DNA from 3 places in the Pseudoalteromonas sp. S4492 genome. Region 3 is predicted to be linked to each of the others. Evidence: predicted binding sites of a transcription regulator. Region 3 holds the regulator's gene; each other region holds the start of a gene.
What was found. The regulator sigma-54, encoded in region 3, starts transcription at its own class of promoters, with help from an activator protein. The targets are predictions, from matches to a motif close to GTTGGCACGNNNNTNGNNT.
Positions count from the first base shown of each region.

Region 1 (10,213 bases), on a different contig from region 3:
ATTAAGTGTAGTGATTTTATGGGGGAGTTTATTACCCTGTGCATCCGTTAAGTAGTTATGATGCGCAATGTTTAAAACCTCTCCCTGTTCAAGGCCGTGAGCCTTCCCTAGGTTAATGATCAGTCTATCGTTTTCGATATGCAGTATCTTACCTTGCGTGGGCAAGCAGGCCATGGCGGCTTGTAAGTCATAGGTTAGGGTTTGGTTTATATCACTAATAGCTTGGCCATAATCGGTTGCCCAAAATCGGTCGCTGTAAACATCGATGATCTCGGTTTTTTTGTATGGCCAAATGCCTTCTGTTTGATAGCTTTTCTGCCAAAGTTTTTCGTAAGTGGTGCCATCAAATAATACATAATCCACTTTGTACGCACGCTTGAAACTATCATCTTGCCAAAATGCATAGTCATTGTTGATCTTATGATTAACCGATAAATCACGAATACGGCTCAGTAATACATATTGCGAATTACTGCGGCTAGTGATCTCCTCAAGTAGCGCATTACTGTAATCGTATTGCTGAGTGAAAAAATGGTCTACTCGCAGCGGCATATTGTAATAGGCTGTCGGTTTAGCCGCCATTTGGGTATTACCTAAGCTGGCATATAAGTGCTCACTGATGGCTTTATTTACGTCAAAAATTTGGCCCATACGCGCTTGCTCGCGATTGGCAAGTTGGCTTTGTGTTACGGCAATAAATTTGGTGTATTGGTTTGCTGGGCATTCTTCAGCTTGAGCAAAAATATCGAGGCGAAGCGTGATGGCATAGGTGTCGTTATGGCGGTCTTCGCTGATCAATTCTATTTTTTGGATTTCACCGTGGCTGCTTATTTTCAGTTGATCTTGTGTCAAAACCCCGTCAACTAGAGTCTGAACAGAGCTCACACGAGCGCCAGAAAACACTAAAGCCTGAGTTATGGCATCTTTAATAGCGGCAGATTTGGCTTGGCTTGTATCGCCATTTTTCACTACCGCATGGCCTGTAGACTCAAACCACTGAGCTAAGCTATTGTTAGAAAACAAAATTGTAAAGGCTAAGCCAAGACCTTTTAAGCTGGCTATTGTTTTATTTTTCATGCTGACACCTAGCATTAAAACCAATGAATAACCTAAATGAGCAAGGACTGTACCACAGTGGCATTAAACGTGCATATTTGTAGCCAAAGAGTTTTAAGCGGAAGCAAATTATGCGAGCACTTCTATTCGGTGGGCTGGTTGCCTGCGCAGCACTAACCGGCTGCAGTAGTATTTTTGATAAACATGTAGAATACACTTACATTGAGCCAGATAGCTACCCAGTGCTTAAAGCGGTGGGGTATGCGCCAATTAGTGCTCAACCAGGTAGCAATGAATCGCAGCGTACTTTACTTGCGATTAAAGCCTCAAAGCTTGAAGCGTATCGCGAGCTTGCTGAGCAAGTTTACGGGCAAAAAATTTCCGCAGGCACCACAGTACAAAACAGTGTTGCTCATAACGATCAATTACAAAGCCAAGTACAAGGTGTGATCAAAGGGGCGCAGGTTATTAAAACCTACGCAGTAGGGGATACCTACGCAACTGAATTACAGCTTGATATGAAACGAGTACACGACTTATACATTGGTGAAGTAAAGCCACGCCAAGTGAAAAAAGTAACGTATTATTAGGTGCAACTTAGTCTAGCTGTAACCTATTGGCTTGCAACGTAAGTTCAAAGCATAAGTTCAGCAAATTCTGCTATCATTAAAAAAGCGCGATAACTCATTAGTTGTCGCGCTTTTTTAATGGAAATGACATTTAGGCTTTCAAGTTGTGTACGATTTTCTTATCGCCTTGAATTACGCTGCCACCTTGGTCGTAGGTCATCGATGATGGAGCGCCAATTAAAATATCTTTAAGTTGCTTGACACTTAGCTGTGCTTGATGAGCCGCATGGGCGTTTACATCGTTTTTCTTTTTGCAGCTAGTCAGTAGGGTGTTTACTTGTTTGATAAGTGCACTTACTTCGTCATCTTGCGATTCGTTGTGTGCAACAAGTTTTTGGACGTCTTTATCAATTGTTTGAATTTGCTGGAGCAAAGAGATTTTTTGTTGGGCAATACTCTTTAATCCTTCGCCACGCTTTGCAGCAATGGCTGTCAGTTCATCATCTAAAAGCGCAGCAATAGACTCCAAGCACGAAACTTGTTGTGTTAGTTTGCTAGCAATTAAATGATTATGATCAGCCATACACATCAAACTCGAATGCGGCGATGTTCTTCGCTAGTTTTTCAGCATCAATTTGGTATTTACCTTCACTGATTGCTTTTTTCAGCTCAGCAACTTTGTTGCTGTCGAAGCCTGATGACTGCTCAGCTTTTTCTTGCAAAGATTTAAGCTGTCTAGCTTGAGGAGTTAAGCTCACAGAATCTGCACTTGCTTTTGGTGCGGCCGATTTCGCAGCGGCTGCATTAGCATTATCTTTTTGTAAATCAAGCTTTTTTTGCTTGGTATTTGTCAACACAGAAGTTTGTTGTTGACCATTATTGACATTGCTTACCATAATTTTGACCTATACATTACCCAACATATGCCTTTATATCGGCGGGCACAGCGGATACTTTAGCATAAATATAAAAAATTAAATATTTACTTGTACAGACTCGACCCCATCCACACGTGCATTTAATACTTTACCTGATTTTTTGTTTTTTACACGTACTAATTCGTCTAACGTACCATCTTCTAAAGCAATTCCAGTGGTTTTAATTCTCAAACCGCCTAACGAAGCATAAATAGTAACGTTATCGCCTTTACAAACCATACAAACCTGGCTCATAACAATAGGTGTGCCATCACGTAAATTGCGCTTACTGCGACTACCAATGAGTATAGTCTCATCTTGTACATATTGCGTTCTGACAAATTGTTTAGGTTTCATTTCTAGGCGCAAGTGCTCTGCTCGAATAACCTCGCCACGTGCTAAATTAGTGGTAACAACAACCACAGGTTCGAGCTCTATAATGCGAACGTGAACGTATTGGGTCCAACTATTTAAGTCTTGGCACTTAAGTTGTACAGTTACCTGCCGATTAAAAGGAGGCTCTGTCGGTAACTCTTTGTTTATTGGTGACTCACACAGTCTCTCTGGAATGCGACCATCTAATGGTAAAGCACTAATTTGCGGTGTGGTGTCCAGATCAGGGAGCTGTTCACTAACAAAATCGACAGCGATTTGTTGAAGTTGCTCGTTATTATAAACTTCAGCCTGTAGTTGTGTTGCAAACAACAGGCTAGTAAGAAAATAAAAAACACTGTATCTTCGGCTTTTTTTTAACAAACTCATATTGTTTCGACTATGCTTATTGTTGAAAACAAGGTATAAATATTTTGCGTCAAAAAACAGACGCTTCGTAACCTTATGTAGCTTTAACACAAAGAAGGCAATTATTGTTCCAGCTCTGATTGTTTATCTTTAGGAGATTGAAATGGCAGGCATTTTAGACTCAGTTAACCAGCGTACTCAGTTGGTTGGGCAAAACCGCCTTGAATTACTATTATTCAAACTCAGAGGGCGACAACGCTTTGGTATCAACGTGTTTAAAGTAAGAGAGGTTCTGCAATGCCCACCACTTACTAACATGCCAAAATCAAATGCGTACATTCGTGGTGTTGCGCATATCCGTGGTCAGACTATCTCAGTGATTGATTTATCGATGGCTGTGGGTGGCCCTGCAATCGAAAACATTAAAGACAGTTTTATCATCATTGCCGAGTATAACCGTTCAGTGCAAGGTTTCTTAGTTGGCGGTGTTGAACGTATCGTTAATATGAACTGGGAAAAAATAATGCCGCCACCATCAGGTGCTGGTCGTTATTCATACCTAACAGCAGTCACAGAAATTGAGAACGAGTTAGTTGAAATTCTTGACGTTGAAAAAATCTTAAATGAAATTTGCCCAGTGAACACCGAAGTGAGTGCTGAGGTTGTTGGTGATGGCGAAATTCAGCGTGATTTAGGTGAGCGTATCGTCTTTATTGCAGATGACTCTGCGGTCGCTCGAAATCAAGTGAAACGAGCGCTTGAACCGTTAGGTGTGCAAACTGAGCTTGCTAAAAACGGTAAAGAAGCATTACTACGTTTACGCGAGATTGCTCAGCTGGATTGTAAAAATGATATCACTGAGCGCGTTGGCTTATTGATATCAGATGTAGAAATGCCAGAAATGGATGGTTATACACTGACCGCCGAAATCAAAGCAGATCCAAAATTATCACCTTTACATGTGATCTTGCATACCTCTCTAAGTGGGGTATTTAACCAAGCAATGATCGAAAAAGTAGGTGCCGATGATTTTATTGCAAAATTTAACCCAGATGAATTAGCAACAGCTGTGAAAAAGTGGGTTCATTGTGATTAATTATTTATAGGTGGTATTACTTTGGAAAATAAGCATTTACAACAAAGCGAATACGATCAATTCCGCTCTTTCTTAGAGCAACAATGTGGCATCGTGCTTGGTGACAACAAACTGTATTTAGTTAAAAGTCGTCTTGCACCGCTGATGGCTCGCTTTAATGTTGAGTCATTATCACAGTTGGTAAGTAAAACTTTAAGTCCTCACGAGAGGCAGCTTCGTGCCGCTGTGGTTGATGCGATGACCACCAATGAAACGCTTTGGTTTCGTGATCAATACCCGTTTGAATTATTGAAAACTAAGCTGTTTCCTGAGCTTAAAGATGTGCGTAGGCCACTTAAAATATGGTCAGCGGCAAGTTCATCAGGGCAAGAGCCGTATTCAATTGCCATGTCGGTTGCCGAGTTTCAGTCTAAAAATCCGGGAGTATTAAAAATGGGTGCGCAAATAATTGGCACTGATATTTCTAATACCATGCTTGATATGTGTAAAAATGCTGAGTATGACGCCTTGGCACTTGCTCGCGGTCTGTCGATGGAAAGACGTCAAAAATTCTTTAAAGACAGCGGCAATGGAATGGCTCAGGTTATTGACCCAATAAGAAAAATGGTCAGCTTTAGACATTTAAACTTATTGGATTCATACGCTTTAATGGGCAAGTTTGACATTATATTCTGCCGCAATGTGTTGATTTACTTCTCACCGGAAGTAAAAGCGAAAATCATTGCACAGTTTGCGCAAGCTTTAAACCCAAAAGGCTACCTGTTTTTAGGTGCGTCAGAGTCAATGGCGGGCTTAAGTGATAGCTTTGATATGGTTCGTTGTAACCCGGGTATCATCTATCAGAAAAAGTAAACTCTCCTTAGCAACCTAGTTCTTAGGTTGCTAAATAAACTTATTTTTCAACATCTTATATAATTAAAAATCACTCTTTATTTTTGGCTTACCTTTTGCATTATCCCCTGTAGAGTCAATTTTTTGGAGATGGTTATGGCTATCAGTTTTGATAAAGCATTTGGTGTTCATCCTCATGCGATGTTGATCCGTTCACAACGCGCTGAGTTATTAGCGACAAATATCGCTAATGCTGATACGCCGGGCTACAAAGCGAAAGATATCGATTTTGCCTCGGCATTAAAAGCGGCAAAAAGCAACCAACAGGGCGGCAACAGCATGGTTCGAACCGATGCAAAACATATTGCCGGAGGCAGTCGTTTTGTTGGTAGTGCAGAAATGTTTCGTACGCCAAATCAAGCAGATACAGGTGATGGTAACTCTGTTGATATACAAGTGGAACGAAACTTGTATGTACAAAACTCATTAGAGTATCAGGCAAGCCTGCAATTTATGAGTAGTAAAATTTCAGGCCTTAAAAAAGCCCTCGGTAGTCAAGGAGCTTAATCATGAGTTTGTATAATGTTTTTGATATTTCAGCAACCGGTATGACCGCGCAAAATGTTCGCCTAAATACCACAGCCAGTAATATCTCGAATGCGAATACGATTAGTTCTAGCCAAGACAAAACGTACCGAGCGCGCCATCCTGTTTTTGCCGCTGAGTTGACTAAAGCGTCATCATCACAAAGCAATCCTCAGGGCTCTTCTGTAGGCGTTAAAGTGTTAGGCATTGTAGAGAGCGATAAGCCACTACAAATTGAATATAACCCGAACCACCCAAGTGCGGATGAAAACGGTTATATCTACAAACCTAACGTTAATGTCGTAGAAGAAATGGCAAATATGATTTCTGCCTCTCGCTCTTACCAAACAAATGTGCAAGTTGCTGATGCAGCTAAGCAAATGTTAAGTAAAACACTGTTGTTAGGACAACGGTAATCGAGGATAAGTTATGAGTAACGACATCAGCTCTGCATCATCATCCTATTTGGATAGCTTGCGTTGGAATCAAAGCAATACGCAAACAACTGAAGAAGACAACAACACGCTTTCTCAGGAAGATTTCTTTTCGTTGTTAACACAGCAGTTGTCGTTCCAGGATCCGAGTAATCCAGCAGATAACGATCAAATGATTGCGCAAATGACGAACTTCACTATGGCTGAAGGTATTTCAAACTTAAATGAAAAGTTTGATTCACTCACTGCGTCAATGACATCGAACTCTGCATTACAAGCTTCAACACTTGTGGGAAAACAAGCACTGCTTGAATCTGACACCATTGATTTTGATGGTGAAAATGCAGCAAAAGGCTCGGTGGTTGCAGAAACAGCGGTTGAAACACTGACGCTGAGAATTACAGATTCATCAGGCCAGTTAGTACGCACCATTGATTTAGGCTCTCAGTCAGCAGGTGCACTGCGTTTTGAGTGGGATGGCAAAGATAACGATGGCAATGTACTCCCTGAAGGTGAGTATGACATCAGTGCTGAAGGCTATGTAAATGGTGACTACAGCAGCCTGCCAATGGCGACCTTTAAAAATATTGAAAGTGTCAATATCAATGGTAGCAGCGGCATTATCGTAAATACAAAAGAGGGTGCGGTTAGGCTGACTGATATAGCTGAAATCGCATAAGTAAAAAAAGGTTTGGGTTAGCTTAGGCTAAGAGATAGGTTAGAGGTGAGTTATGAGCTTCAATATTGCATTAACAGGTTTAGCAGCCGCGCAAAAAGATTTAGACGTTACCGCAAATAACATTGCGAACGTGAATACTACGGGCTTCAAAGAGTCTCGTGCAGAGTTTGCTGATGTGTACGCATCATCAGTATTTAGCTCTGGTAAAACAAAAAATGGTGACGGTGTAAGAACAACCATGGTGGCACAGCAATTCCACCAAGGTTCGTTATCATTCACAAATAACTCTTTAGATTTAGCGATTACGGGTGAAGGTTACTTCGCAATGGCTAATGACTTAGGTGCACAAGACTTTACTTATACGCGTGCTGGTGCGTTCAAACTTAATAAAGATAACTTTATTGTTGATGCGAGCGGCAATTACTTACAAGGTTTCCCTGTTGATGAAGCAACCGGTGATACAACCTCTGTTAGTTTAAGTACTTCATCTGCACTACAAATTCCTGATGCTTCAGGTTCACCGCGTGCAACGACGAATGTTTACTCATCATTTAACCTTGATTCGCGTGCCTCTGCGCCAACAGTGACACCATTTGATCCTGAAACAAGTGCGACTTACAACAGTTCAACGTCGACAACTGTATATGATTCATTAGGTGAGCCACATATTTTACAATTCTTCTTTGTGAAAACTGACTCAGCGACTACAGGTAATGAGAATGAGTGGGAAGTGTATGCAACACTTGATGAAAAGCCATTTGACTCTAGTGGTGTAGAGCAAACAACAACACCTTATACTCCATTAACTACATTCCAATTTGATGCGAGCGGTTTACCACTTAGCACGGATGGTGTAGCAAATACAGATACAACTTTTAATCCTTTAACCCTACCAAATGGTGCCGGTGCTGCAACAGGTCTATCTGATTTACTTTCTAATGGTGCGAGCTTCCCAGATGATGTAACAATGAACTGGCGTGATGAAGCGGCAACAGCGAATAAAGTACCAACTCAATATGCAAGTAACTTTGAAGTGAAAGCACTTGAGCAAGACGGTGCGACGGTAGGTCGTCTATCGGGTATTGATATCGGCTCTGATGGTAAAATTGTTGCATCGTATAGTAATGGTGATACCTCGTTCTTAGGTCAAGTTGCAATGGTTCGTTTTTCGAACTCACAAGGTTTACAGCAAGTAGGTAATACTTCTTGGAAGAAGAGTTTAACGTCAGGTGAGCCAATTGCTGGTGAACCAGGTTCAGGTACTTTAGGTTCAATCAACTCATCAGCACTTGAGCAATCAAATGTTAACTTAACGAATGAACTTGTTGATTTGATTAGTGCGCAGCGTAACTTCCAAGCTAACTCACGTGCGCTTGAGGTTAACTCAACGCTACAACAAAACATCCTACAGATCCGTTAATCTTAACGGCTCTAAGCATAATCCGACACGAAGGCTGCTCCCTCTATTGGCAGCCTTTTTTCATTCTAGCAGCTCATTTTTCTCTCCTATTTCAGCGTCAATTTTACTTTGGCACTTTTATTGCATTTCTTAGTTATCGTATTTTTAGTGAGTCAATGTTATGGACAAAATGGTCTACATTGCCATGTCGGGTGCTAAGCAAAGTTTGCGCGGTCTTGAGCTCAAGGCTAACAATCTTGCGAATGCTAACACCACTGGCTTTAAAGCTGATTTTGCACAAGCTCGCTCTATGCAAGCCTTCGGGGAAGGTCTGCCATCGAGGGTGTTTGCAATGCAAGAACGCCCAGGATCTAACATGCAATCTGGTGGTTATGTAGAAACTGGCCGTGAGCTTGATATTGCTATGAGTGACCGTGGTTGGTTGAGTGTACAAGATGCATCAGGCAATGAGGCATACACCAAAACAGGCACATTAAACATTACTCCAGATGGTGCGTTGATCACCAGCCATGGCCGTCAAGTAATTGGCGAAGGTGGTCCAATCATTCTGCCATTACCTATCGAGAAAGTTGAGTTTAGTGAAGACGGTGCTATTCAGGTTCGCCCGCAAGGTGCACCAGCGAACTTTTTAGAAGTGGTTGATCGCTTAAAAGTGATTGAGGCTGATAACACTCAGCTTGAAAAAGGTAATGACGGTTTATTTCGACCAAAAGAAGACATGCTGATCAATGACCTGTGTGGTTTTTGTGATATTTCGCCAAATGTGAAAGTACTATCGGGAACGCTTGAAATGTCAAACGTAAACCCGGTGCATGAAATGGTCGACATGATCAGCAATCAACGCCAATTTGAATTACAAGTTAAATTGATGAAAACAGCCGAAGAGCTCGATGAGCGTCAAGATCAGCTGTTACGCATTGTTTAAGATGACTGAGAGGGTAGAGTTATGAATCCTGCATTATGGATCAGTAAAACCGGGCTTGACGCCCAGCAAACCGATATTTCGGTGATCTCAAATAATCTCGCGAATGCCAGCACGGTCGGTTACAAAAAAAGCCGCGCCGTATTTGAAGATTTACTATATCAAAACATCAACCAACCAGGTGGTCGTTCGTCACAAGACACTGAAATGCCATCAGGCTTAATGCTTGGTGCGGGTGCCAAAGTGGTTGCCAACCAAAAGAACTTTTCACAAGGTAACATGCTTACCACTGAAAATTCACTGGACTGGATGATTTCAGGCCCTGGTTTTTTTGAAGTGCAATTACCGGATGGCAACATTGCCTATTCGCGTAACGGTCAATTCACGACTGACGAAGATGGCCGCATTGTAACATCGGGCGCGGGTTTTCCTTTGCAACCGGAAATGAATGTTCCAGACGATGCGCAATCAATTACTGTTTCACAAGACGGTGAAGTGTCAGTGCGTATTTCAGGGCAACCAGACAACGTGGTCATTGGTCAGCTAACGATTAGTGATTTTATTAATCCATCGGGTCTTGAGCCTATGGGACAAAACTTATACACAGAAACCGCTGTAAGTGGTGCGCCTGTGCAAGGTAACCCAGGTATCGATGGTTTAGGTACGGTGGTTCAAGGTTCCCTTGAAACCTCTAACGTGAATGTAACTGAAGAGCTTGTTAACTTGATCGAAACACAACGAATTTATGAAATGAATTCAAAAGTGATTTCAGCGGTTGATGAAATGCTTAGTTACATTAATCAACAGCTTTAATGGGTAGGAGGCAGCATGCGTAATATTATCTTAGTCACATCGGCAGCATTAATGCTGGGTGGTTGTATGACAACGCAAAATCATCATGTGGTTCAGGATGACCCTTACTATGCGCCTATGTACCCTGAGCCAACAACAGAGCCGATGGTA
Region 1 covers NZ_PNCP01000004.1:16,312-26,524, forward strand. Annotated here, with positions in the region: gene CWC28_RS00735 (flagellar assembly protein FlgT) at 1-1,077, opposite strand, end outside; gene CWC28_RS00740 (LPP20 family lipoprotein) at 1,188-1,646, shown strand; gene flgN (flagellar protein FlgN) at 1,777-2,208, opposite strand; gene flgM (flagellar biosynthesis anti-sigma factor FlgM) at 2,201-2,521, opposite strand; gene flgA (flagellar basal body P-ring formation chaperone FlgA) at 2,600-3,304, opposite strand; gene CWC28_RS00760 (chemotaxis protein) at 3,447-4,379, shown strand; gene CWC28_RS00765 (CheR family methyltransferase) at 4,401-5,231, shown strand; gene flgB (flagellar basal body rod protein FlgB) at 5,367-5,777, shown strand; gene flgC (flagellar basal body rod protein FlgC) at 5,780-6,211, shown strand; gene CWC28_RS00780 (flagellar hook assembly protein FlgD) at 6,225-6,908, shown strand; gene flgE (flagellar hook protein FlgE) at 6,961-8,328, shown strand; gene CWC28_RS00790 (flagellar basal body rod protein FlgF) at 8,489-9,253, shown strand; gene flgG (flagellar basal-body rod protein FlgG) at 9,275-10,063, shown strand; gene flgH (flagellar basal body L-ring protein FlgH) at 10,079-10,213, shown strand, end outside.
Region 1: flgB (flagellar basal body rod protein FlgB) is a predicted target of sigma-54. The motif match lies at 5,314-5,332, and genes of this name have one in related genera.

Region 2 (10,213 bases), on a different contig from region 3:
CAATTACTTGAAGGGCAAGGGCTGATCGAAGCCAGAGAAAAGTCAGGCTACTTTTTAAAGTCTTCACAGTTAAATCAGTCTCGTCCAAAGCGAGTTAGGCTCAGTCGAGAGCCGACCACAGTCAATAAGCAAGGCTTGATTGAGCAAGTCTACAGCGCTATCCATAAAGCTAATGTGGTGCCATTTGGTATCGCCAACCCTGTGGCCGCAGCTCCAACAGATAAAGCGCTGGCACGAACAATGCGCCGAGTAATGACACTGGCTGGCGCATCGGCAATTAATTACGGCCCAATGGATGGCTTTGCACCACTTAAAAAGCAACTCATTCATCGCTATCTGGACTTTGGTATTGGGGTTGATAGCGATGAATTAGTGATCACCAACGGTGCTCAAGAGGCACTGGCGATTGCCCTTAAGTGTGTCGCTAAACCCGGTGATGTTATTGCAATCGAGTCGCCTTGTTATTTTGGCATTATCGAGTTAATTGAAAGCTTAGGTTTAAAGGCACTGGAAATACCGCTGTGTCCTGATGAAGGAATATGGCTAGATGACTTGGCTCAAGCACTCGATGAGCATGATATAAAAGCCTGTGTGTTTTCTACCTCATTAAATAACCCTGTTGGCAGCTTTATGCCTGATGCCAAGCGTGAGCAATTAGTGGCACTTTTGGAGCAGCGCGACGTGGTGCTTATTGAAGATGATGTTTATGGCGACTTACATTTTACAGCCAAGCGTGCGACGCCTGCACAGGCCTATTCAAAAAAGGGCTTAGTGATCACCTGCGCGTCGTTTTCAAAAACAGCTGCCCCCAGTTACCGCATAGGTTGGATCATTGCCGGTAAGTTTGCAGAACAAGCAAGACGGCATAAACGCGCGCTTAGTTGCTCTGCGCCACTTATAAACCAGTGGACCTTGTATGAGTTTATAGCCAGCGGAGAGTACGACCGTAACATTCGTTTGCTTAGACAGCGCTTAAGCACCAACAAAGAGCGCATGATTTGGTGCCTGCAGCAATATATGCCAAATTGTGCGCGTATTAGTAACCCGCAAGGGGGCTGTGTTATCTGGGTTGATCTTGGTAGCCAATATGATGCGGTAAAGTTATTCCATTTGGCACTAGAGGCGGGGATCAGCATTACACCAGGGTTGATATTCTCAGCGGGTAAAAAGTACCGTAGCTGTTTTCGTTTAAGTTATGGCTTGCCTTGGTCTGAAAACTTAGAGCAGGCGATTAAAACGTTATCGCAACTGACTGTGCTGGCCAAAAAATAAAAAAGCGCAGAGCAAGCTCTGCGCGAAAGGACCAAGTTTTTGGTTCAGGGATGTTAATTCGTCAATTACTCTGCGTTCTGTTTGAAAGTAAATAGTTGGTACTCTCTTAGCTCTGGTACTAGCGCCACTAACTCTTGTTCTTTGTGAGCGATATCTGCAAAGCTGCCGCATAATGCATCTGCGCGCTCTTCCAGTTGAGCTGCCTGTGTTTCTACACGCGCTTCGATTTGTGCGCCCATGTTTTCCATACGTTGTTCAAATTCATCCATGTCGCCACCTGAGCCTAAAAGCTCAGAACCTAGCGCCACTAAAATACTGCCCATCGATTGCATCATGGCTGACTCGACTGCTGATTCGATTTGCTCATCAAATTGGTCTTCAAAGTTTTGGCCAAATTTTTCGAAATTTTGCTGACCCATGGTGAACGCACCTTGCTGATAGAAAGCGTTTTGCACTTCTACGCTGATATCGTCCATTAATTCTGAAATGTCGTTTAGGCCGTCAATATTGAAGGCTTTTGATACCTCTTCAATTGCTACGCCTGCGATTTTTACGCCATCAAGCGCAATATTTGCTACTTCAGGAAGTTGGCTGCGTAAGCTGTCTGAGTAATCTGCAATTGCTTGCTGTTGTGAAGCATCAAGCGATACGCTTTGACCATCGATATACAAAGTGTGCTGATCGATGATTTTCATCGTGCGATTATCGGCTGTGTATACTTCTAACTCGCTAGGTGTGATGCGTACATCATTTTTAAATTCAACATCACATTGCTCACCGCTGAATGAAATATTTGTATCATTATCGTTATGAGCCATTGCGCTGGTAGCGATAAATAAAGAACTTACTAACAATAACTTTTTCATTTTTTTCTTTCCTGTTTGAAATGACACAAATACATAATCAATTAAGATGCCAAAGTTAATAATTTCATATATTTCAAATTGTTGTGTTGTTTTGGCTGTTTTTACCAAAGTGATGAAAATAAAGTTTTAACCACTTTTTAGTCAAATTCACTAAAAAATATACATGCATAAATGTGTTTTATCGAAACGATAAAAAACTCTCACTTTTCAGAAATCGAATTTAGCGCTATTTATTCACAATATTGACATATGGCCTATTTAGCATGGGTGTATGGCTTTATTTTGGTGGTTTTTTAGATACTAAATTACTACTGAGCTTTTTAATCTTTGCCAATTCATCGAGCAAATTTTAATCTCCTGAATTGGTCTCAAACACTTTATGGAGTGGGTTGTGGGTAAGACATTTAGTTATGACGCGCTAGATGACGATTTTGTTGAAGACGAGTACGAAATGGTCGGGCGTAATCAACACGACAAGAAAAAGCAACGCGTTAAGAAGAAGTTGGAAGACTATCTTGAACAAAAACGCTTGCGTAGAAACTTAGGCGATGACGACTTTGACGAGTACTTGAACGACTAAGCATAAATTTAGATAAAGAGGCAATTTGCCTCTTTATTGCTTTAAGACATTGTTACTTGCTAAGTGCAGTAACAATGTCTGACTCGAGCTGCTCAGGTTTTGTTAGTGGCGCATATCGCTTAATGGCTTTGCCGTCTTTACCAATTAAAAACTTGGTGAAGTTCCATTTTATTTTGCGGGTAATAAAGCCCGGCAACTCTGATTTTAGGTATCTAAAGACAGGGTGAGCATGTTCGCCATTCACATCGACTTTGCTCATCATTAAAAAGCTAACGCCATAGTTAATAAGGCAGCCTTCTTTAATTTCCTTCGCATCCCCAGGCTCTTGTTTACCAAATTGGTTACAAGGAAAGCCAATTATTACTAAGCCTTGCTCTTGATATTTTTCATGCAGTGTTTGTAAGCCTTCATATTGTGGAGTGAAGCCACATTTACTTGCAGTGTTTACAACAAGTACGACCTTGTTTTCAAAATCAGAAAAGTCAACGGTTTGGCCTTGTAGGCTGGTAGCAGAGAGTTGGTGAAATTCGCTCATAGTGATAACTTTTTATTATTGTTGCAGTGATTCTAACGTGCTTGGCATTTTTCTAAAAGGGTAAATTTTAATCAGCAAATGCATTGGTTAAGTGTTCTATTAGTAAACGTACACGAAACGGTAATAGATCTTTTCTTGGGTAGACTAACCAAGATGCATTATCACCAACCTGAAACTCATCCAGAATACTAACCAATTGGCCATTTTTTAAGTAAGGCTCCACAATATCTAACGCTAAGTGGGCGATGCCAACTCCAGCTACAGCAGCATTTAAAATTGCCTGTGGGTGGTTACTGCGCCAATTACCATCAATACGAACTTCTTTGATTTCTTCGTCAATATTAAATCGCCAACGTTTTCGCATGGTTATTAAGCAATTATGTTCAGCCAGATCGTAAGGTGTTTTGAGGGGAGTGTGGTTGGCTAAATATTCTGGGCTAGCAACAAGTGTCATAGCACGCTTACATAACGGGCGGGCAATTAAGTTCGAGTCTTGCATCCTGCCAAAGCGGATAGCTAAGTCAAAGCCTTCTTCAACTAAATTGACGTTGCGGCTATTAAAGTCGAGATCGACTTCTACCTCAGGATAACGCTTTACGAACTCAGCCACTTTCGGTGCAACTTGGTTTGCCACGAACTCGCCTGCTCCTGTGATGCGAATTAGCCCTTTGGGTTGACGTTGTTCACCTTGTAATTGATTGTTTGCATCGATTAACTCTTGGCGAATTGCTTTTAATTTTACTGCGTATTCACGGCCTGCATCGGTAAGACTTATTTTGCGAGTGGTGCGTTGAAATAACACCGAGCCTAAACGGTTTTCAAGTTGTTGTATTTGCCGACTAATATGTGAAGTTGATACTTCCATAGCCTTTGCTGCATGAGTAAAGCTGCCGTGCTCTACAACATATAAAAATTCCTCTAAGCCTTGCCACATTATCTTGTACCCTAGAATGCCTCAGTAAATTAATAGCAGTTTAGGTCGTTTATTGTTGCATGTCTGCAAAAGTGATTATCTATTTGCTGGCTTTATCCCTATATAAAAACAACTACAATAGTCGAGTCACTGATTAATACTCACAAATATAAGGGAGTAAGCATGTTAAATTTTAGCTTTGAAAATCCAACCAAAATTCATTTTGGTGAGCAACAAATTAAAGAAATTCAAAATGAGATCCCAAAAAATGCCAAGGTGCTTGTTACTTATGGTGGCGGCAGCATCAAGAAAAACGGTGTTTATGATCAAGTTAAAGCCGCATTAAGTGAGCATACTTGGTTTGAATTTGCGGGTATTGAGCCAAACCCAAGTTACCAAACATGTATGAAAGCGGTAGAGCTGGTTAAAGAGCAGCAAATTGACTATATCTTAGCTGTAGGCGGTGGTTCAGTGGTGGATGGTAGTAAATTTATTGCCGCTGCGGCAGAATTTACTGGCGAACCATGGGATATTTTAGCAAAAGGCGCTGAAGTTAAATCTGCAGTAGCACTTGGCGTTGTACTGACATTACCTGCAACTGGCTCAGAATCAAACACGTTCAGTGTTGTATCAAACTTAGAAACTCAAGACAAACTGCCGTTTGCCAGTGAGTTTGTGCGTCCTCGTTTTGCAGTTCTTGATCCTGCAGTGACATTCTCATTACCTGAGCGTCAGGTAACGAATGGTATTGTGGATGCGTTTGTGCACACGATGGAGCAATACTTAACATATGATGTGGGTGCCAAATTACAAGACCGCTTTGCTGAGGGGATTTTAATGACCCTTATCGAAGAAGGGCCAAAAGCATTTTCTGAGCCTGATAACTATCAAGTGCGTGCGAATATAATGTGGTCAGCAACTATGGCATTAAATGGTTTGATTGGTGCAGGTGTACCACAAGACTGGGCAACCCACATGATTGGCCACGAAATGACTGCGGTGTATGGCTTGGACCACGCACAAACATTAGCGATTGTATTACCGCGTATGATGGCAGAGCAAAAAGACACGAAGCGTGGCAAGCTATTACAATACGCAGAGCGAGTGTTAGGTCTTGATATCAGCGATGAAGATGCGGCGATTGATAACGCCATTGCTGCAACAGAAGCATTTTTCCATAGTGTTAAAATGCCAACTCGTTTAAGCGATTATAAGCTAGATGAAAGTGTTGCAGATAAACTTGTTGCGCAGCTTGAGCGCCATGGTATGACGGCGCTTGGTGAGCGTGAGCAAGTTACACTTGAAAAAAGCCGCGCGATTTTACTAGCGAGCGTTTAACTTAAGATTATAAATAATCCCATCCCTGCCAGTGTTGTGTAGTATATGTTGTGCGTCTTATAAGCCACGATAACAGATACGATAGCAGCACTTAGGTAGGGATTTTGCCAATCTAGATTTATCCCTTCGTCATTAATAAACACAATGGGCACCCAAATTGCGGTGAGTACTGCTGGGGCGCTAAAACTTAAGAATTGCTGCATTTTGGGGCCGACTTTAAACGGTAATGCACGGTGCAAAAATAAGTAACGTGTGAAGAAGGTGATACACGCCATTAATAAAATGGTGGTCATCATTGTGTATGCTCCTCTTTTGCCTGCCAGCGACTAATTAGGTAACCCACTGTCATAGCGATAAGAGCCGCAGTGACAAGCCAAAGTTGAAAGCCCTGATTTTTTAATAGCGTTGCAACAACGCCAGCGGTGATCACAGTAGCCAGTGTTGCAAGGTTCTTTACACCCGGAATAACTAAAGCAATAAACGTGGCTGCGATGGCGAAATCAAGCCCTAGGTGTGTTAAATCGGGGAGGAGGCTTCCTGCGACAATACCAAGCAGGGTCCAGATATTCCAGGCAATATAAAAACTAAACCCGGCACTGAGTGCATAAATAAGGCGCACTTTTGTGCGATAGGCTTTGCGATGATGCGAAAAAGCAAATAATTCATCCGTCAATACAAAACTCACAGGCAGGCGCCAACGAAAGGGTTGATCAATGACTTTGTGACGAATAGCTAAACCATATAAAAAGTGCCGTGAGCTAATAATGAGTGTGGTAAATAAGATAGTTAAAAGCGGGGTATTGCCGGCCATTAATTCAATCGCAACGAGTTGTGCTGAGCCTGCAAATACCAACAACGACATAGCTTGTGTTTCTAAAGCACTGAAGCCATTTTGAACAGCTAACGAACCACATAAAATCCCCCAAGGTAACACCGCAAGGCATAAGGGGAGCATGTCGAAAAATCCTTTTAGCAAGGCTCTTATTGTTGATTTATGCATCTTATCGCTCATGTTTGTTGTTATGGCTCAGATCAAAACGGCTGAAATAGAGGTGTGTCAAAATAACTGAAGTTTGCAATAATGTATAGCCGAACCCGTTGCTGAAATTTCATATCTGCAAGTTATAAGCGTCTTTTAAAGGGAAAGTTACAATGTCTAAAGTTAAAGTATGGGATGGCTTTATAAGAAGCTTCCATTGGTTATTAGTTGCGGCCATCGCAACACTCTATTTTAGTGCTGAAGAAGGTATGTTGGAGCTGCACTTTGCTGCAGGCTACTTTACCTTGGCGCTTATTATTACACGCCTTGTTTGGGGCCTTGTTGGTAGCAAAACGGCAAAACTCTCTGCACTTATTCATTCGCCTGTTGCGGCAATAAAATCGTTTAAAAGCAGTGAGCATAAGGCGGGTCATGGTGCGGCGGGTAGTTATATGGTGATCGCTTTCTTTGTTTTGCTTATTGTGCAGTTAACCTCGGGCTTAATGACTAGTGACGATATTTTAACGGATGGCCCGCTGGTGGCGCATGTATCAACAGACACCGTAGAGCTTGCTGGTTGGTTGCACCATCTAAACTTTGATATTTTGTTGTATGCCATAGTGTTACATATTCTGGCGATTGTGATTTACCGTATCAAGGGTAAGAACTTAGTAAAACCCATGCTAACGGGCAGTAGCGATCAGGTATCGGTCACTGAGCCAGTCACTAAATCACCCGTACTCGCTTTTATTATTTTTGCAGTATGCTTAGTGGTGTTATTTACGACGTGGGGCGCAGAGCCGCTCAGCTATTTGCTTGGGTAGCAACTTCAAAACATGAAAAAAGGCGCTAATAAGCGCCTTTTTAGTTTAAATGATTACTAGACTAGTCTTTGAAAGACTTATGGCAATCTTTACAACCTTTAGCCCATGCGCCAAATGCTTTACCAATTACTTTTTGGTCGCCACTTTGTGCAGCTACTGCTAGCTCATCAGCATATTGTTGGAAAGCGACTGCTTTTTTCATGAAGGTTTCGTTGTCGCTCCAAACAGCTGCAAGTGCAGATGTATCACCTTTATCGGAACCCGCTACAAAAGCTTCCCAAGGCATTTTTGATAATGCCGCTGCATTGTTTGCACGCTTTTGAAAACGTTCTGCATCAAAAGGTACTTTTCCTTTTAGCATATCGCCCATGTCACCAATTTGTACGCGGATCATTGAAAATGCTGCCTGACGATACTCGATTGCATCGCTTGGTTCTTCAAATACAGAATTTGCTGATGCGCCCAGTGCCATTGTTGAAAGCATTGCACCTAGTACTAATTGTTTTAATTTCATTCCTTTTGCCCCTTAAGATGTCATAAAAGTAAACTAACTGAGTTGTATCTTAGCCCAATATAATATTCAAGTGTATTGCGGTTAATCTTAATTAATCATTAATATCAATATCGGCGAAGATCATACCGCGGCGCATGCTTCTTGTTGCTAAGAAAACCTCGCCTAATAAAGATAAAAAACCACAAATCAACAGTGCCATAGCAGCCACAAAACAGCTAGCAATCGTCACGCTTAAATTAATTGATTGAATGTGTGATAAGAATAAGCACATGACCACGGCGCACACCAATAAAGCACTGAGTACACTCAGACTAAATGCAATATGAATGCAGCGTGAGCGTTTTAACAGTGCTCTTAACTCTGTTGTCAGCGACTTATTGAAGTCTTCATCGGTACTGACTTTAAGCTTACGCTCTAACTGTCTCGCTCGATCGGTAATACGCGCTAAGCGGTTTGAAAGCACGCCTAACGTTGCAGCAATACCGGTAATTAAAAAGACCGGTGCAACAGCAGTTTGAATCACTTTTGCCATAGTAAGAATGTTGATTACTTCTGAATTCATTTAACCGTACTCTATTTATTAAAACTCAATACATGATGTTCATTTACAAATGTTTACAACTCTAGCTTGCATGTTTAAACCTCAAAAAAACATATGCTTACAGCTGTTTTGTTGTTCGGTTGCGTACTGAATGTAACGCTAATGTAACGGAAATGTTGTTCTTGTTTGGCTTTCCGTTTTATATTGGGACTGAAACGTAGTTTCAATCACTATTTAGACGATAACATAACATATCCCAGGGGAACCCATGTCTAATAATCTAATAAAAAGAACTGCAGTTGCTTTGGCTGTAACCAGTGCAATGTGCGCTAGTGCACAAGCTAATGACTTTTCTAAATATAATCTTGCCGGTAAAAAATTAATTAAATCGAGCGCCGTCACTAAAAAAGAACAGAAAGCTCATCGTGAAGCGACAAGCTGGCTAGTAAAATTAAATGCTCCAGCAACAATTAATGCGAAAACAATGGGTGCAGATGTAGCATCGATTCAAGCGCAAGCAAAAGTAGCGCAAGCAAGCGTAGAACAAGCTATTAATAGCATGGATTTACCAGTACAAGTTGTTGCTAAAACATCAACATTAGTAAGTTCAATCGTAGTGAATGGTAACAAGCAAGATGTTGCTAAGTTACTATCGAATTCTCAAGTTGAGGGCATTTACCCAGTATACGATTATGAGTTGCATGTTGCTGACAGCGCTGACTATATTGAAGCAACGCCTTTAGTTTCTAATGGTTTAGCAACAGGTGAAGGTGTTCGTGTTGCTGTACTTGATACAGGTATTGACTACACTCACACTGCTTTTGGCGGTGCGGGTACAGATGAAGCATATGCTGCAGCGATTGCTGACCCTGCTTCTGTAGATTGGCCACAAGGTAAGGTATTAGGCGGCTACGACTTTATTAATGATGATGCTGACCCTATCGATGTGACAACTAACCACGGTACACACGTTTCTCACTCTGTGAACGGTATCGCGCCAAACGTAGATTTATTCGTTTACTCTGTGTGTAATAGTGGCTGTCCAGGTCTTGCGCAATTATTAGCACTTGAAAGCGCAATGGATCCGAATGGTGACGGTGATATGAGCGACCGTGTTGACGTTGTAAATATGTCACTAGGTGGTGATTACGGTGATATTGCCAACGATGCTGTAGGCTTATTCATCAACCAAGCGGTTAAGCTTGGCACAAACGTTGTTATCTCTGCTGGTAATGACGGTGCATACCCGTTCATCGTTGGTGGTCCAAGTACAACTGAAAACGCTCTTTCAGTAGGTGCAATGACTCACCCTACAGGTGAAGAATCAGTTGGTAGTGGTACAGTTAATGGTGAAGAAGCGATTGTACAACCAGCCAGCTTCGGTCCACAAACCGCATTCAGTTACACCAGTGACAACCTTGAGCTAGTTTACCCTGACGCAAACCAAACAGCATGTGAAGCGTTTGCTGATGATGTTGATTTCACAGGTAAAGGCGTAATTCTTGACCGTGGTGCGTGTAACTTCAGTGCGAAAGTATATTACGCACAAGAAAAAGGCGCAGTATTTGTTATTATCGCAAACAACACTGATGATGGTACGCCAGCACCTATGGGTGGTTCTGAGCCACTTGTTACTATTCCTTCAGTAGGCGTAACATTTGCAGCAGGTACGGCGCTTAAAGCGGGCGGTACATTTAATTTAACGGTTGAGCGTCTTGTTATGTCTGGTGCGATTGCAGACTTCACATCGCGTGGTCCTTCAATGGGCGGTCTGTTAAAACCAGAAATTACTGCACCAGGTGTTAACATCATGACTGCTCATCCAGGTCTTGGTGATGGCCTTACAGGCGC
Region 2 covers NZ_PNCP01000026.1:10,901-21,113, forward strand. Annotated here, with positions in the region: gene CWC28_RS07810 (aminotransferase-like domain-containing protein) at 1-1,272, shown strand, start outside; gene CWC28_RS07815 (YggN family protein) at 1,338-2,138, opposite strand; gene CWC28_RS07820 (PA3496 family putative envelope integrity protein) at 2,530-2,718, shown strand; gene CWC28_RS07825 (glutathione peroxidase) at 2,771-3,253, opposite strand; gene CWC28_RS07830 (LysR family transcriptional regulator) at 3,321-4,187, opposite strand; gene CWC28_RS07835 (iron-containing alcohol dehydrogenase) at 4,350-5,504, shown strand; gene CWC28_RS07840 (AzlD domain-containing protein) at 5,501-5,800, opposite strand; gene CWC28_RS07845 (AzlC family ABC transporter permease) at 5,797-6,504, opposite strand; gene CWC28_RS07850 (cytochrome b/b6 domain-containing protein) at 6,657-7,307, shown strand; gene CWC28_RS07855 (c-type cytochrome) at 7,369-7,821, opposite strand; gene CWC28_RS07860 (DUF2721 domain-containing protein) at 7,913-8,383, opposite strand; gene CWC28_RS07865 (S8 family serine peptidase) at 8,631-10,213, shown strand, end outside.
Region 2: CWC28_RS07815 (YggN family protein) is a predicted target of sigma-54. The motif match lies at 2,174-2,192, and genes of this name have one in related genera.

Region 3 (10,213 bases):
ATCATGCAAGTGAATAATTGCCTAGCCCAAGGCGATCATCAGCATACTGATGTAGACAGTACCTATTTATTAAAAAGCAAAAATCGCCAAGCAGCGATTTACATAGAAACAGAGCACACGCCAAGTCCTACGCAACTACAATTTGCAGAAATCTTTTTAACTAATGTGAGTGTTGGTCTTGATAATGTTAGGTTGTTCAACCGTTTGCGTGATGCTGCATATAAAGATATTTTAACTGGTTTATCAAATCGTAATGACTTTATGAACAAAGTAGAGCGTTACTATCAGCCGGGTAAAAGCGACTTTGTATTTTTACTAATTGATGTTGCGCAATTCTCAGATATTAACAATGGCTTAGGCCAAGAAATTGGTAACTTATTACTTAATGCCATTGTTGATAGGCTGCAACAAGAGTACCCAAATGCAGAGCTGCTTTCGCGCATTGGTGCCGACGTATTCGGGTTGTTGTTACCTGTACACGAATGTGACGTTGAGTTACTACGTGAGCATTTAAGTTTGCCGTTCAATGCTGGTGAACACATTTTACCAATCAACTTTAAAATTGGTTTATGTTACCAAGGTGATTTCCAACAAGCCGGGATCGAGACCTTAAAACTCGGTTACATTGCGTTAAACCAAGCTAAAAAACAATCTTCTGAAATGGTGGTGACATATACCCCAGATATGGAAGAGCAGATGGCATGGCGTTTGGGGATCATCAGGCAGCTTCGCCAAGATTTTGAGCAACGTAAATTAGAAGTGTGGTTTCAACCGCAACTTGATTTAAATACCCTCGAAATCATAGGCTGTGAAGCGCTGCTGCGTTGGCCCTCAGGAAATGGTCAGTATATATCGCCGGCGATTTTCGTTCCTATGGCCGAAGATGCTGGTTTAATTGTTGAAATTGGTCAATGGGTGCTAGAGCAAGCATGTATGCAGCAAAAACGCCTAGAAGCGATGGGTTTTGCAATTAGCATTGCAGTAAACGTGTCTGTGCCACAATTTAAAGTTAAAGGCTATGCTCAGCAAGTGAAAGACACGCTTATTAAATACGATGTAGAACCGCAGTATATTGAACTTGAAGTAACCGAAAGCGTGGTTATGGATGAGCTCACGAATGTGATCACAACTTTAAAAGAACTTAAAGAGTTTGGTATCGAGATTGCGATTGATGACTTTGGTACCGGCTTCTCATCATTAAGTTACTTGCAAAAACTGCCATTAGACAGACTCAAAATTGATCGTGCCTTCATTAAAGACTTACCGGGTCAAGATTGTCAGGCGATTGCCGCATTAATTATTTCTCTTGGTGCAAGGTTAGGTTTAAAAACCATTGCTGAAGGAGTCGAAACCCAAGCGCAAGCAGATTATTTAGCTCAGCTTGGCTGTGATGAAGTGCAAGGCTTTATGTACGCTAAGCCTATGCCAGAAAAAGAGTTAATTACCTACCTGCAAGCTAAGCAGTAGCTAGTTACAGTAAGTGCATATGAATTAAACCGCGCCCTTCCATGTGAAGGGCGTTTTGTTTTCTATAATAATCCATAAGACTGGGGTATAATTCGCCCCTTTTGTTAGCAGAGTACACTTTATGAGCGCATTAAAAGCCGAGCGAGGCCTGTTTTCTTACCCTAAGTATTGGGCTGAATGCTATGGCACGGCGCCATTTTTACCAACCACTCGTGCAGAAATGGACGCGTTAGGTTGGGATAGCTGTGACGTGATCATTGTTAGTGGTGATGCGTATGTTGACCACCCAAGTTTCGGTATGGCTGTGATTGGTCGTATGCTTGAATCACAGGGGTTTCGTGTGGGTATTATTGCGCAGCCTGATTGGAACTCAAAAGATGCCTTTATGGCGTTAGGTAAGCCTAACTTATTCTTTGGTGTTACAGCGGGTAATATGGACTCGATGATCAACCGTTATACTGCTGAAAAGCGTATGCGTCATGATGATGCTTACACACCGGGTAATATAGGTGGTAAACGTCCAGACCGTGCGGTGGTTGTATATAGCCAACGCTGTCGTGAAGCTTATAAAGATGTGCCGCTGATTATTGGTGGAATTGAGGCGAGTTTACGCCGTATTGCTCATTATGATTATTGGCAAGAAAAAGTACGCCGAAGTGTGTTGTTTGATGCCAAAGCTGACATTTTAATTTACGGAAACGCTGAGCGCCCACTTGTTGAAGTCGCTCATCGTATTGCTGCGGGTGAGTCGGTTGAGACAATCCAAGATATTCGTGGTACCGCGGTTATTCGTAAGGAGCCATTACCGGGTTGGCGTGGAAGTGACTCAACTGCAATTGATAAAATCGGCAAAATTGATCCAATTCCAAACCCATATGGCGCAGATGATGTGGGTTGTAGTAAGTCTGAATTTAAACAAGCGGGAATCGATTTAAGTGCTGAGGCGGCTAAGCCAATCACTATTCAGCCTGCGCGCCCAAAGCCTTGGGAAAAGACCTACGTTAAGCTACCAGCGTATGAGCAAGTAAGCGTGAATAAACCGCTTTATGCTCATGCCTCGCGTATTTTGCACCAAGAAACAAACCCAGGTTGTGCACGTGCGTTATTTCAACGTCATGGCGACCGTTCTATTTGGGTTAACCCGCCAGCATTTCCACTTGAAACCGAAGAAATGGATGGCGTATTTGGTTTGCCTTATCAGCGCATTCCGCACCCAAGTTACGGTGATGAAAAAATCCCAGCCTATGAAATGATTAAAACCTCGGTGAACATCATGCGTGGTTGCTTTGGTGGTTGTTCTTTCTGTTCGATTACAGAACACGAAGGACGCATTATTCAAAGCCGTTCTGAGCAATCAATTATTGATGAAATTGAGCAAATTCGTGACAAGGTGCCGGGATTTACAGGTGTTATCTCTGACTTAGGCGGACCGACAGCGAATATGTATAAGTTACGCTGTAAGAGCAAAAAGGCAGAGAGCACGTGTCGTCGTTTATCATGTGTTTATCCTGATATCTGTAAGCATATGGACACGGATCACACTCCAACCATTGAGCTTTATAAAAAAGCCCGTGATGTAAAAGGTGTGAAGAAAATTTTGATCGCGTCTGGCGTACGCTATGACTTAGCCGTTGAAGATCCACGCTACGTTAAAGAGTTGGTTACCCATCACGTAGGCGGGTACTTAAAAATTGCCCCTGAGCATACTGAAGATGGACCATTATCTAAGATGATGAAGCCGGGCATGGGTGCTTACGATAAGTTTAAAGAGCTATTTGATAAATACTCAAAAGAAGCGGGTAAAAAGCAGTATTTGATCCCGTATTTTATTTCTGCTCACCCAGGAACAAAAGACGAAGACATGGTGAACATGGCGCTGTGGCTAAAGGCTCATGACTTTAAACTTGATCAAGTACAAAACTTTTATCCATCGCCGATGGCTAATGCAACAACGATTTATCACACAGAGATGAACTCGTTGCGCAATATTAAAAACAATACTGAACAAGTTCCAGTACCAAAAGGTGCGCGTCAGCGTCGCTTACACAAAGCGATTTTACGCTACCACGATCCAGCTGGCTGGCCGATGATCCGCGAAGCGCTGAAAAAGATGGGCAAAGCAAACCTCATTGGTAAAGGGCCAAACTGCTTGGTACCTGAAGAAGGCCGTAATGAAAAAGCGGCGCAGGGTAAAGGTGGAAAAGGCCGTGCGGCACTGACGCGTCACACCGGGTTTAGCCAATTTAAAAAGGCCAACACGAAACCTAGAGTGGGTAAAAATAAGCAGCGTGCAAAGTAAATAGAAACAAATACGGCCCTTTAAGGGCCGTTTTTATTTATACCAATTCGCTTAATTAAGTAGTATTGCGAATTGGTATTAGATCAATAACCAAGTTGCGGTGCCTAAAAAGGCAAAGATACCAACAATATCAGTGACGGTTGTCAGCACTACACTCCCGGCAAGGGCTGGGTCTATTTTCATTTTTTTGAGGATTAGCGGAATACTCGCACCTGCAATACCGGCTGCGACAAGGTTCATAAACATTGCAAACGCTAAGACCGCACCGAGCTTAAAGTCCCATTGCCATAGAGCAACCACGCCAGCAATTAAGACTGACCAAATAACACCATTAAGCGCACCAATTGCTAACTCTTTAAGTAGTAAGAAGCGTTGGTTAGTTTGGTTGATATGACCTACGGCTATACCACGAATAACCAGTGTCAGGGTTTGGCTGCCCGCAACACCTCCCATTGAAGGGACGATACCGTTTAGCACCGCCAAAATAGGTAAAATTGCTAAGGTGTTTTCAAAAAAGCTTGCCACAATGGCTGCTAGCAATGCGGTTAATAAGTTAACCCCAAGCCAAATAGAGCGACGCTGCGAACTCTTTAGTACTGGCGCAAAGGTATCTTCTTCATCGTCTAGACCCGCGAGGCTTAGCATACTGTGCTCTGCATCTTCACGGATTACGTCAACGATATCATCGATGGTAATACGACCAAGCAAGTGGGCGTTATCATCAACAACAGGGGCTGAAATCCAGTTGTGTCGTTCGAACAGTTGCGCGACATCACTTTCATCCATCGAAATTGGAATTGACTCACAATCTTCATCCATTAAGTCTCTGACAACTTTATCGGATGAATTAGTGAGTAGGGTGGTTAACGAGAGCGCCCCTAAAAAGCAATTATGCTTATCTACCACGTACAGATCATCAGTGCCCTCTGGTAATTCGCCCCTTAAGCGTAAATAGCGTAATACTACATCGAGGGTAACATCTGGACGAATGGTTACCGTATCGCTGTTCATCAAGGCACCGGCTGAGCGCTCTTGATAAGAAAGTGCTTGCGTTGCTCTCTCTCTATCTTGCGAGTCCATGGCACTGACAACGTCTTGATATACGGTATCAGGAAGACTACGTAGGACTTCACCTAAGTCATCGTCGTCCATGTCTTCTGTGGCTGCAGCGATGTGCTCAGGCTCCATCTGGGCAATAATGCCAAGACGTACATCTTCAGACAGTTCTTCTAGAACATCACCGCGGACATCTGGGTCAACCAGTTGCCAAAGCATACGACGAATTTTATGAGGAGAAGATTCAAGTAAAAGGGCTGTATCACAAGGCGCCGTTTTAGCTAACATACCGCGCACTTGAACAAATTGACCACTATTGAGTGACTTGGTCACTTGTTTGAGTTGTTGTAGTGGGTAATCTTGTTCAAAGGCTTCTGGCATTGGCGTCCTTACAACTGAAAAAAGTTTAAATAGGCTAAGCAAATACAGCATAGTTGCTTTGTGGTGTATTTGCAGAGATATCGTCGCACTGCGATAAATTTATTAAGAGTTTTGTAATTTAGAGAAGCGAGCGATATAAAAGTAGGATATTTAAAGGGAATTTTAAATATCCGAATTAAGTTTACCGTAAACCCCGAAGGCTTAGCAAATGCTATTCTTGCTCGTGAAAGCGTTGCGCAATTAATTCGCCAATTGCCGTTAATGCGGCATCAGCATCCGGGCCTTCGCATACAACGCGAACTTCTTTACCTTGGCTGCTTTCAAGTAGCATTAACGCTAACACGCTGTCGCCTTCGGCTTCTTTATCGTCTTGATAAAGGGTAATTTTGGCATCAAATTGCAGCGCTAATTGCGCCAAAACAGTGGCAGCACGAGCATGTAAACCAAGTTTATTTTGAATTAAAAAAGTATCTTCAGCGTGCATTCTAGGTGCCTAATTAAATGTCTTGTTCACGGTGACGAATTTTTACATTGGCATGGCTTTTCGCAAAGCTTTCACCAATTGTTTGCGCTAAATAAACAGAGCGGTGTTGGCCACCGGTACAACCAATTGCAATAGTTAGGTAACTGCGGTTATTGCGCTCTAAATGTGGCAACCATGTTTGCACAAAGGTCTGTATTTGCCATGTGAACTTTTGCACTATGCTGTGGCTCGCAAGATAATCTTTTACTGGTTGATCAAGGCCTGTTAGCGGCTTTAAATCTGGCTCCCAGTGTGGATTAGGTAAAAAGCGTGCATCAAATACGTAGTCAGCTTCTTTTGGTATACCGTGCTTAAAGCCAAACGACATAAAAGTAATAATCAGCTTTTTATCTTTTTTACCTAAGATCTTTTCGCGAATTGATTCAGCTAACTGATGAACACTCAAATCGGTGGTGTCAATCATAAAATCAGCGCGGGTGATCAGCACATCGAGCAATATTTTTTCTTGTTTAATAGCAAGATCGAGTGGCAAAGAATCAATCGATAATGGATGTAAGCGGCGTGTTTCTGAAAAGCGCTTTATCAGGGTTTGATCATCACTATCTAAGTAAAATAGCGTTGGGTTTGCAAACCCTGGTAGGTATTCAAGAATATCATTAAATTCTTGCTGCTCTTTCGGTAAGTTACGTACGTCGATACTGACTGCTATTTTATCGTAATTATCAGATACGCTACGTACGAGTGAAGGCAGCAAATTCACTGGAATATTATCAACGCAATAATAGCCTAAGTCTTCAAGTACTCGTAAAGCGACCGATTTACCTGAGCCTGAGCGACCGCTGATAATGATTAATTCCATTTATGCCTCTGCTGATATGACCTGAAACAGTTGCTGATCGGTTGTAGCACTGCGTAACTGTTTACAAAATTCTTTATCTTTAAGTCTATCAGCAATTGTTGATAAGGTCTTTAGGTGAAGCTGACAGTCACCATCTGGTACGATGAGTGCCACAAATATATCAACCGGGCGGTTATCAATAGCATCAAAATTGATGGGTGATTCACTCACTATGATAAACGCATGGGGTTCATCGGCACCGCTCATTCGACCATGGGGAATAGCAATACCGCGACCGATGCCGGTGCTGCCTAGTTTTTCTCGGTTGAGCAAAGCATCTAGGATATCTTGTTGCGATAAATGAGGAAGCTGCTGGTGGGCCAGTTCGCTGATATATTCAAGAATTCTTTTTTTGCTATTAAAAAGGACCGCAGCTTTGCTGCAGTCCTGGTTAGTAAGTGAACTTAGTTTCATAATTTAATGTCGAGCTAATTTCTCTTTGTGTTTAATGACTTGGCGATCAAGCTTATCGATCAGTGAGTCAATGGCTGCGTACATATCTTGATGTTCTGTAGAAGCGAACAATTCGCCTCCGTTTACATGTAAAGTTGCTTCTGCTTTTTGGCTTAATTTTTCTACATCTAGAATGACATGAACATTATTTATATGGTCAAAATGCCTTTCTAGTTTCGCAAACTTGGTGTTTACATAGTCTCTTAATGAATCAGTGATTTCTACATGACGACCAGTTAAATTTAGTTGCATAAGCATTTTTCCTTCTATGTAAAACGTCTAAATCAAACTCTTGCGCTGATTAGACGGAGGTATTGCTAGAGACTCACGATATTTTGCAATTGTACGTCTAGCTACTTTAATTCCTTGCTCAGCCAATATATCTGCAATTTTACTATCACTCAATGGTTTAGCTGAGTTTTCTGCGGCCACTAACTTCTTGATTAAAGCGCGTATTGCCGTAGAAGAACACTCACCACCATTTTCGGTGCTGACATGGCTTGAGAAGAAATATTTCAACTCAAAAATACCCCTCGGGGTATGCATATATTTTTGCGTTGTTACACGTGAAATTGTCGATTCATGCATTTCGACCATTTCAGCAACATCATTTAGCACCATCGGCTTCATCGCTTCAGGGCCGTGCTCAAAGAAAGCTTGTTGTTGTTGAACGATACAGTTGGTTACTTTTAATAACGTATCGTTACGGCTTTCTAAGCTCTTAATAAACCACTTTGCTTCTTGTAAGTGAGAGCGAATAAATTGGCTGTCGCTACTCGATTTTACTGAGCGAGACATAGCCGCATATTGGCTGTTTACTCTAATCTTTGGCATACAATCTGGGTTTAACTCAACCACCCAGCGACCTTTTACTTTTTTCACTGATACATCAGGTATAACGTACTCAGACTCTTCGCGTACTATGCTATCCGCAGGCTTAGGATTTAAGCTGTGAATAAGCGTCATCACTTCTTTAAGCTCATTTTCTTTAAGCTTAGTCTTTTTCATCAAAGTGCGATAGTCGCGACTCGCTAATAATTCGATATGCTCAGATAAAACCATTTTAGTTTCAGCTAAATATGGTGTGCTAGCGTCAAATTGACGAAGCTGAATACACAGGCATTCTTGTAAACTGCGCGCGCCAATACCAACAGGATCGAATAATTGTATTCTTTTTAAGACCGCTTCAACTTCATCAAGTTCGATTTCTTCTTCATCGTTATTTTGATTAAAGCTTTCGACAATATCTTCACAGCTGATCGTTAAAATACCTGAGTCGTCTATGGCTTCTACTATGGCTACGGCAATCGCTTCGTCAGTTGGGCTAAATGGCGTGAGCTGTAATTGCCACATTAGGTATTCTTGTAGGGTTTCAGTTGATGCGCCTTGGTAAATAGACTCATCTTCAGGCATAGGTCCTGATGATGTTGATGGGGCAGCACTCATGTACTCGTCCCACGTGACGTCCATTGCTAAGTCATCACTTACGGTGTCTTTATTGAGGGCGTCACTGCTTTCTTGCTCGTATTCGCTAGGTGCTTCTTCTGCAGACGCGCTTAGTTGCATATCGTCAGATTCAGCTTTTTGCTCATTCTTACCGATACTTTCTTCGTTGTAATCAGCCTCTTCCACTTCAAGTAGGGGATTACTATCAAGCGCTTCTTGAATTTCTTGCTGGAGATCCAATGTACTGAGCTGCAACAAACGAATCGCTTGTTGCAGTTGTGGAGTCATTGTAAGTTGCTGGCCCATGCGCAGCTGTAATGATTGCCTCATGTATCCCTAACAATCCTTTTTAAGTTATCGATGACTGTGCTGTGACAGTTAAAAAATTATCGATTTATTGTCATTGTTATAAGTCTAGCAGATGCTCTAGTCGGTGGCGTAATGGTTACAGCCTGAATTGCTCGCCTAGATATACATCACGTACAGTTTGGTCAGCTAATACGTGCTCAGGTGTGCCTGATGCAATTAGCTCCCCATGAGAAACAATGTAGGCTTTTTCACAAACATCAAGGGTTTCTCTAACATTATGGTCAGTAATGAGTACCCCAATACCGCGGTTTTTTAGGTGCTCAATAATTTTCTTTATATCTAACACTGAAATTGGATCAACACCAGCAAAAGGCTCATCTAAAAGGATAAATTTAGGATTTGCGGCTAATGCGCGAGCAATTTCAACGCGGCGACGTTCGCCACCTGACAGCGCCATACCTTGGCTGTCACGGATATGTTGAATGCTAAATTCGTCGAGTAAGCTGTTTAGCGTTTCTTCGCGGGTGGTTTTATTTAGATCTTTACGGGTTTCTAAAATTGCCATCAAGTTTTGATAAACCGTCAACTTTCTAAAAATTGACGACTCTTGCGGCAGATAACCAATACCTAAACGTGCGCGGCTATGCATTGGTAAAAGCGTAATGTCGTTATCATCAATGCTGATTTTACCTTTGTCGCTAGGTACTAAGCCTACAATCATATAGAAGGTTGTCGTTTTACCTGCGCCATTTGGACCAAGTAAACCAACAATGCTGCCAGCTTCAACTTCAAGGCCTACATTTTTAACCACTTGGCGGCCTTTGTAGCTCTTAGCTAAAAGCTCTGCTTTTAATGTGCTCATGGTTGGCCTTTGTTATCTTTTTTGTTTTCAACTGGAACGAGGATCGTGTGTACGCGATCTGTTGAGTTTTCGTCTTTTTCTGCGCTGATCAGCTGTTGAGCCATATCGTAGGTAATGCTTTTGGCCGTTACTTTTTGACCCGATTGAGTGACTTCAGCTTCGCCATTGAGTGTTAAGAAGCGTTTCGCAACATCGTAACGTACTTCTTGTGCACTGGCGCTCATTACGGTGCCATCAGCTTGCTTTTCTTCGAAATAAGCAGGATTACCTGTCGCGATAATTAATTCGACAGTGCCTTCGGTGTCTCCACCGTGTGCTTCAAGACGCTCAGCTGTAATACGACGATTACCATGCACGATCTCTACGTTACCTTCGAATATGCCAACGCCATCTTTTAGTTTACCAACTTGGCGGTCTGAGCTAATGCTAATTTGTGCGCCAGTTTGCTCAGCAGCCGCGCCTGAAAACGCGATCAATAAGCTTGGGATCAGGAGTAGTTTCTTAAGTTTATTGGTCATAGTATATGGTTCGTGTATGGTTAGTTAACTCAACAATTTC
Region 3 covers NZ_PNCP01000019.1:87,034-97,246, forward strand. Annotated here, with positions in the region: gene CWC28_RS05930 (bifunctional diguanylate cyclase/phosphodiesterase) at 1-1,467, shown strand, start outside; gene CWC28_RS05935 (YgiQ family radical SAM protein) at 1,589-3,766, shown strand; gene mgtE (magnesium transporter) at 3,845-5,203, opposite strand; gene CWC28_RS05945 (HPr family phosphocarrier protein) at 5,415-5,687, opposite strand; gene rapZ (RNase adapter RapZ) at 5,701-6,546, opposite strand; gene ptsN (PTS IIA-like nitrogen regulatory protein PtsN) at 6,547-6,999, opposite strand; gene hpf (ribosome hibernation promoting factor) at 7,003-7,290, opposite strand; gene CWC28_RS05965 (RNA polymerase factor sigma-54) at 7,318-8,814, opposite strand; gene lptB (LPS export ABC transporter ATP-binding protein) at 8,930-9,655, opposite strand; gene lptA (lipopolysaccharide transport periplasmic protein LptA) at 9,652-10,173, opposite strand; gene lptC (LPS export ABC transporter periplasmic protein LptC) at 10,163-10,213, opposite strand, start outside.